2 regions of the Nocardiopsis sp. EMB25 genome follow, and region 1 is predicted to be linked to the other one. Evidence: riboswitches for the same ligand, from Rfam matches in the RefSeq annotation. Region 1 holds a riboswitch; the other holds the start of a gene.
What was found. A riboswitch is a leader RNA that binds a small molecule or an ion and turns the genes downstream of it on or off. The one in region 1 is predicted to bind glycine.
Positions count from the first base shown of each region.

Region 2: it holds a riboswitch for glycine, as region 1 does, so the genes downstream of both, gcvP (aminomethyl-transferring glycine dehydrogenase) here and gcvT (glycine cleavage system aminomethyltransferase GcvT) in region 1, are expected to answer to the same signal.

Region 1 is NZ_JAMTDN010000001.1:118,998-122,872, reverse strand. Features, by position in the region: gene KIK06_RS00600 (3-deoxy-7-phosphoheptulonate synthase) at 1-909, shown strand, start outside; gene blaOXA (class D beta-lactamase) at 1,014-1,943, opposite strand; glycine riboswitch at 2,092-2,192, shown strand; gene gcvT (glycine cleavage system aminomethyltransferase GcvT) at 2,336-3,451, shown strand; gene gcvH (glycine cleavage system protein GcvH) at 3,607-3,875, shown strand, end outside.
Region 2 is NZ_JAMTDN010000001.1:1,086,165-1,090,039, reverse strand. Features, by position in the region: gene gcvP (aminomethyl-transferring glycine dehydrogenase) at 1-1,311, opposite strand, end outside; glycine riboswitch at 1,512-1,600, opposite strand; gene KIK06_RS04715 (MerR family transcriptional regulator) at 2,008-2,496, opposite strand; gene KIK06_RS04710 (bifunctional nuclease family protein) at 2,969-3,442, opposite strand; gene KIK06_RS04705 (FHA domain-containing protein) at 3,752-3,875, opposite strand, start outside.

The DNA of each region.
Region 1 (3,875 bases):
CGCCTCCTGGTCGTCGTGGGACCCTGCTCGGTCCACGACCCCGAGTCGGCGATGGACTACGCCCGACGCCTGATCGGCCTCGTGCCTTCCCTGCGCGACGACCTGTGCGTGGTCATGCGCGTGTACTTCGAGAAGCCGCGCACCACCGTGGGGTGGAAGGGCCTGATCAACGACCCGCACCTGAACGACACCTACGACGTCCACCACGGCCTGCGCATCGCCCGCCAGCTCCTGCTGGACATCAACTCTCTGGGACTGCCCGCGGGCACCGAGTTCCTCGACCCGATCACGCCCCAGTACATCGCCGACGCCGTGACCTGGGGCGCGATCGGCGCCCGCACGACCGAGAGCCAGGTGCACCGCCAGCTGAGCAGCGGGCTGAGCACCCCGGTCGGCTTCAAGAACGGCACCGACGGCGACGTTCAGGTCGCCGTGGACGCCGTCGGCGCGGCCGCGGCCTCGCACACGTTCTTCGGCGTCGACCCGACCGGCGCCGGATCGGTCGTGGTCACCGAAGGCAACCCCGACTGCCACGTCATCCTGCGCGGCGGACGGAGCGGCCCCAACTTCGACGCCGAGCCGGTCGAGGCCGCGCTCGACGTCATCGGCCGAGCGGGCCTGCCGCGCCGGCTGATGATCGACGCCAGCCATGCCAACAGCGGCAAGGACCACACCCGCCAGCCCGGTGTCTCCTCCGCCATCGCCGAGCAGGTCGCCGGGGGGCAGACCGGCATCATCGGCGTCATGCTGGAGAGCTTCATCGTGGAGGGCGCCCAGAAGCTGGGCGACCCGGCCGCGCTGACCTACGGCCAGTCGATCACCGACAAGTGCATGGGCTGGGAGACCACCGAGCACGTGCTCTCCGAGCTGGCCGAAGCCGTGCGCCAGCGCCGCAAGAACGCCGCCTGAGCCAGGTCGGACGCGGACGCCGCGAAGACACGGTGTGGGCCCGGCGCGCGCCGGGCCCACACCGTGTCACGAACACGCGGGGCGGCGACCCACCGCCGGACACATCAGGCGGCGGCCTCCGGCGGCAGCACACCGAGTTCGACCAGCAGCTCCCGACCGACCCGCTCACGCAGCTCCAGCTGTGACTCGTCCTCGATGTCCACCCGCAGGGCGAAGGTGTGCACATCGTCCCCGTACTCGACCCAGCCGACCCACCACCCCGGCGACGGGTCCACGGTCCCGCCCCATCCGGTCTTGGCGAAGAGGGCGTGGTCACCGACCTCGTCGACCATCGCGATCTCGCGGACGGCGCGCTGGTGCCGCTCCTCCACCGGCAGCTCAGCCCGGGCCAGGCTCGCCAGGAACACGGTCTGCTCCATGGGGGTGACCTCCAGCGGACCCTCCAACCAGAACCGGTCCACCGCGTCCGCGCCGCCGATCTCGCGATTGCCGTAGTCGAACCGGTCCACCCAGGCCGCCATCCGGTCACGACCGACCCTGCGCGCGATCTCCTGGTAGACGGGCACGTTGGACGCGGGCAGGGCGTCACGCATGCTCATGTCCCGCTCCCACTCCGGGACCGGCTGCGGCTCACCGCCGTAGGGGACGACCTCGTCAACGTCGGCAACCGCGCCCGCCTGCAACGCGATCACCGAGTTGACCAGCTTGAACGTGGACGCGGGCACACTGCGGCGGTGGGCCTCCTGCGGATCGACGACGATGGCCGACCGCTCACTCGTGTCATAGAGGACGAAGGTGCCCTCCACCCCCGCCTCGTCGAAGACCCGTTCCAGGTCCTCCCGCTCCACCGAGGGAACGTCGCCACCCGCCCGGTCGACGGGCCGCGCGTCGCCGCGGACGTGACCCGCGGTCTCCGGAACCACTGTGGAGCACGCCGCTCCCACCAGAACGGTCACCGCACCCGCCGCGACCGTCAGCACCACCCGACGGCCCGAAACCGCCGTCCGTCTCCCCCACCCGATGTCGGTACCCACTCGCGCCTCCCCACGCGTCGGTTCCCGTTCCACCGAACCCAAGCTAACGGCTGCGCCCCCGCGGTAGGGAGGTTTCGGCCGCGCGCCGTGTAAGACCTCGGCCACCCTTGGGAGCCGAGAGCGGCCACTGCTAGGCTGATCATGTTGCTGACCCCGTACGGGAGAGCGCCCGCGTAGCCAATGTGGGCCGCCGAAGGAGCAATCCCTCCCCGATGAAACCTCTCAGGCACAGTGGACCGTACGGGCGAGACCACTCTGGAAAGCAGGGACACGCGTCCCTCGCCGAAGGTGCAAGCCACGCCGAGCACGTGGTGAAGCTCTCAGGCACAGATGACAGAGGGGGAGGATGGCAACGCCACACACGACAGACGCCCATCCTCTCGGGAGTGCCCATGTCAGAGCCCGCGTCCGCGCCCCGCGCGACAGCGCTGCGCGAGATCCACGAACAATCCGGCGCGACCCTGGTCGACTTCGCCGGATGGCTCATGCCGCTGCGCTACGCCAGCGAGACCGCCGAGCACACGGCGGTCCGCGAGGCCGCCGGGCTCTTCGACCTCTCCCACATGGGTGAGATCCACCTGTCCGGGCCGCAAGCCGCCGAGGCCCTCGACCACGCCCTGGTCGGCCACCTGTCCAAGGTGAAGGTCGGCCGCGCCCGTTACACCATGATCACCGCCGCCGACGGCGGAGTCCTGGACGACCTCATCGTCTACCGCCTCGGCGAGGAGGAGTACCTCGTCGTGGCCAACGCGGCCAACGTGTCCGTGGTCGCCGAGGCCCTCACCGAACGGGCCAAGGCCTTCGACGTCGAGGTCACCGACCAGTCAGCCGAATACGCGCTGATCGCCGTCCAGGGCCCGCGCGCGGTGGACATCCTGGCCCCGCTCACCGACGCCGAGCTCGACGGGATCCGCTACTACGCGGGCTACGAGCACACCGTGGCCGGGGTCCCCGTGCTGCTCGCCCGTACCGGCTACACCGGCGAGGACGGGTTCGAGATCTTCATCCGCCCCGCCGACCGCGCCCCGCACGTGTGGAAGACCCTCATGGCGGCGGGCGCCGAGTACGGTCTGGTCCCCGCCGGACTCTCCGCTCGCGACACCCTGCGCATGGAAGCGGGGATGCCGCTGTACGGGCAGGAGCTCACCGCCGACCTCACCCCCTTCGACGCCGGTCTCGGCCGCGTGGTCAAGTTCGACAAGCCGGGTGACTTCGTCGGCCGCGCCGCCCTGGAGGAATCCGCGCGCACCGCGCGCGAACGCCGCCTCATCGGCCTCGCCTCCCGCGGCCGCCGCCCGCTGCGCAAGGGCCAGGACGTCCTGCGCGACGGCGCCGTCGTCGGCACCATCACCAGTGGCGCGCCCTCACCCACCCTGGGCCGCCCCATCGCCATGGCCTACGTGGACGGCGACCTCGACACCACGACCGGCGCGTTCACCGTGGACGTGCGCGGACGCGGTGAGGACGTCGACGTGGTCGAGCTGCCGTTCTACAAGCGGCAGTCGTGACAGCCCGGGCCCCACACCCCTGGGGCCCACCCACCCCCACGGCGGGATCCCCGACCCGGGGACCGGCACGTACGGGGTGTGACCAGGCGTAGGCCGGGCCGGGGCGCCGCACGCGCGCACGGCAGGATGAAGGTATATCTCCAAGGAGAGTCGAAGTGAGCGTTCCCACGGAGCTGGGTTACACCGACAAACACGAGTGGGTCCGGATCGAGGACGGTGTCGCCACCGTCGGGATCACGGAGTTCGCCGCCGAGTCGCTGGGCGACATCGTGTACGTCGAGCTCCCCGAGGCGGGCACCGAGGTGACCGCCGGGGAGACCTGCGGCGAGGTGGAGTCCACCAAGTCCGTCAGCGACATCTACTCGCCGGTGAACGGTGAGGTCGTCGAGGTCAACGAGGCCCTCGAAGACACACCGGAGACGGT
Region 2 (3,875 bases), 970 kb from region 1:
GGGCACCCGGTCGGCGCTCTCGTCGACGGCCAGCCCGGCGCGGGAGGAGCCGCGCTCGAACTCGCCGAAGGCTTCCAGCACCCTTTCCAGGTCGGCCGGGGTGGTGGTCTCGTCCACCGAGACGCCGACCGTGGTCTGGTCGACGGCCAGGAGGTTGTACCCGGCCGCCAGGGCGCGCTCGACGACGGCGGCGGAGCTGGGCACGCGCACGCGCAGGGTGTCGAAGAAGGCGCCGTGCACGACCTCGAAGCCGCGCTCGGTGAGGCCGTCGGCGAGCGCGGCGGCGCGGGTGTGCACCTGGCGGGCGATGGCGCGCAGACCGTCGGGCCCGTGGTAGACGGCGTACATCCCGGCCATGACGGCGAGCAGCACCTGGGCGGTGCAGATGTTGCTCGTGGCCTTCTCCCGCCGGATGTGCTGCTCGCGGGTCTGGAGTGCGAGTCGGTAGGCGGGGCGGCCCGACTCGTCCACCGAGACACCGACCAGGCGGCCGGGCAGCTGGCGGCGCAGCTTCTCACCGACCGCCATGTACCCGGCGTGCGGACCGCCGAAGCCGAGGGGGACGCCGAAGCGCTGGGTGGAACCCACCGCGATGTCGGCGCCCAGGTCACCGGGGCTGCGCAGCAGGGTGAGCGCGAGGATGTCGGCCGCAACGACCGCGAGCGCGCCCCGCTCGTGGGCGGCGGCGACGATCTCGCCCGGGTCGCGCACGACACCGCTGGCGGCCGGGTACTGCACCAGGACGCCGAAGGCGTCACCGTCGGGCAGGCCCCGGGACAGGTCGGCGACGACGACCTCGATGCCCAGGGGCTCGGCGCGGGTGCGCAGCACGTCGAGGGTCTGGGGGAAGACGTCGGAGTCGACGACGAAGACGTCCGCCTTGCTCTTGGAGGCGCGCCGGGCCAGCGTCATGGCCTCGGCGGCGGCCGTGGCCTCGTCCAGCAGGGAGGCGCCGGAGACGGGCAGGCCGGTCAGGTCGCAGACCATGGTCTGGAAGTTGAGCAGGGCCTCCAGGCGGCCCTGGGAGATCTCGGGCTGGTAGGGCGTGTAGGCCGTGTACCAGGCCGGGTTCTCCATGATGTTGCGCAGGATGACCGGCGGCGTGACGGTGTCGTAGTACCCCAGGCCGATCAGCGAGGTGCGCACCTGGTTGCGGTCGGCCAGGTCGCGCAGCTCGGCGAGGGCCTCGGCCTCACCGAGCGCCTCGGGCAGGTCGAGCGGCGCGCTGCGACCCGGACCGGTGAGGATGGACTCGGGGACGGCGGCGGCCATGAGCTCGGCGGTGGAGCCGTAGCCGACGGTCTTGAGCATCTCCGCGGTTTCGGCGGGGGTGGGCCCGATGTGGCGGTCGGCGAAGACCCGCGCGGGGGTGCCGGGCGTGTGCGGCGTCGGGTCTGGCGTGGACTGGTCAGGCACGGAGACCTCCTGATGACAGGGCCGAGCGGGTCGGCGCGTTCCTCACGGTCTCCCCCTCTGTCACCGGGCATGACGCGGCCCGGCTTCAGAGCGGCCTCCTCCACGCGGTCCGTGGTGCCTGAGAGGTTACTGGGGAGTATTGCCCCGTCGGCGCCCCTGTCGGGGTCTCTCCCGCGTGGTATTGACGGCCTGTTGACGCTGTGTGTGAATGTACGGACAGGGCGAATGTCGGTTTTCATCCCTGCTGTGACCAAACGGTACTCGATAGCCGCGCCGGGAGCCGAGCCAGGGTCTCGCGTGTCCGGCGGCCCCCACTGGACCCCCGGTCCACAGGCCCCTCAACCGCAGGTGTTCCCGACCGCCCGGCGAAGGCGAACACGGCCGGTTCGAACGGGAGCCACCGGTCGGTGAGTACGAGGGCGCCCCCGACCACGACGGACCGGCCGATCCCGTCGGCAGCCCCACGGCCCCTCCGCCCGGCTCGCGTTCCCCGTCGCGCAGCCCGTTCCGTGCCACGCGTCCCCCACGACCCGGATGCCTCGCCGCGGGTCCGACGTCCGTGGCGCGAGTCCGGTTCCGCCGCGGGGCCGCTCAGCCCGTGCGGCGCTCCCGGCGGCGGCGCGCCAGCTCATCCACCGGCTGCGGCGGGGCGGTGGGCAGGTCGGCGCGCTCCTCGGCCGGGACCACGCCCAGCGCCTCCTCCAGTTCGCGCCACACGTTGCCCAGGGCCAGTCCGAACATGCCCTGCCCGCGCTGCATGAGGTCGACGACCTCGTCGGGCGAGGTGCACTCGTAGACACTGACGCCGTCGCTCATCAGCGTGATGCTGGCCAGATCGGGGGCGGGCCTGCCACGCAGATGATCGACGGCGTTGCGAATCTGTTGGAGGGAGATCCCCGTGTCCAGAAGGCGCTTGGCGACCTTCAGCAACAGGATGTCGGGGAGGCTGTACAGGGGGGCGTTGTTGGCTCCGGCGCGCACACTCGGTTCGACCAGGCCGGTTCTGGCCCAGTAGTCGAGCTGACGGTAGGTGATCCCTGCGGCGGTACACGCCGCTGGGCCCCTGTACCCGACGTCCATCGGCAGCGCCACCACGTCCTCTTCGCACAGTAGGCCCTGCTGCCCCGCTAGCCGCAGCGCGGACCGCCTGTCATGGGTCTCCCGCTTGCCGCCCGCTACCGCCACGCCGACCTCCGGCTCCTCGTCCCACGGCGGTGTCGACAGGGGATGTCCACTCAGGGAAAGGGTGCGCCGCGGGTTCCACTGCACCGACCGTAGGACGACCGACCGACAGCGTCAACGAAGGCACGCGGCGCGTCGCCAAGTGCGCGCGTCGCGCGGGCCCCGGATCCGCACCGGGTCCGACCCGAGGGCGCCCCAAGGCCCCGGCCGTGGCCACCACAGTCCCCCTCCCCTGACCCGATAACCCAATCTATCAGTGACGACCGCGACGAACCCGCAGGTCACAGCCGTGTTTTCGCGTGGGCGTCCTACCCGGGCACACGTCAAGGACACGGCGGGGGCCACCCCGCCGCGCGACTCCCGGGAGACGCTACTCGGCGCGCCGGCCGAAATCCTCGGGCGAGATGTTGTCCAGGAACTCCCGGAACGCCTCGACCTGGTCCTCCTGCTCGTCGGGGATCGGCATCCCGGCCTCGTCGATCACGTCCTCGTGGGCGTAGATCGGCGTGCCGGTCCGCAGTGCGAGCGCGATCGAGTCGGAAGGCCGCGCGCTGACCTCCACACCGTTGCTGAACACCAGTTCGGCGTAGAAGATCCCGTCGCTCAGACCGGTGATGTTCACCGTCTGCAGCCCGGTGTCGAGTGCCTCCAGCACATCCCGGAACAGGTCGTGGGTCAGCGGCCGTGCGGGCGCCACCCCCTGCTGCGCGAGTGCGATCGCCGTGGCCTCCACCCCGCCGATCCAAATGGGGAGGTAGCGGTCTCCGTCGGATTCCTTGAGCAGGACAATCGGCTGGTTCGAGGGCATCTCAACCCGGACGCCGACGACCTCCATGTGCTTCACAGCGGCTCCGTCCCACGAGTCGTCATGCCGGATGGGCGCTCGTCCCTGCTCCCCCGTTGGATCAGGACCCGAGGGCGAAATCGGCACCCTTCGTTACAAAGCTGTCCGGAGGCGGGGGCCCGCAAACCTGCTCGGCCCTCCCGCCATCGCCTTGGTGGCCGCTTCGCGGGGGGAGGCTACCACCCTCGACCGGGAGTCTCCGGCGCCAGCCCCACCCCCACCGTCTCCCGCTCCGCGGAAAGGTGAGGCCACCGCCCTCGACCGAGGGTCTCCGGCTCCAGCCCCACCTCCCCGTGGCCACCGTGCCGGTCAGCGGCGCGGTTTGGTCAGCAAGACCATGCGGAACTTGCCGATCTGGATCTCGTCCCCGCCGCCCAGGGCGGCCTCGTCGACGGGTTCGCGGTTCACATAGGTACCGTTCAGGCTCCCCACG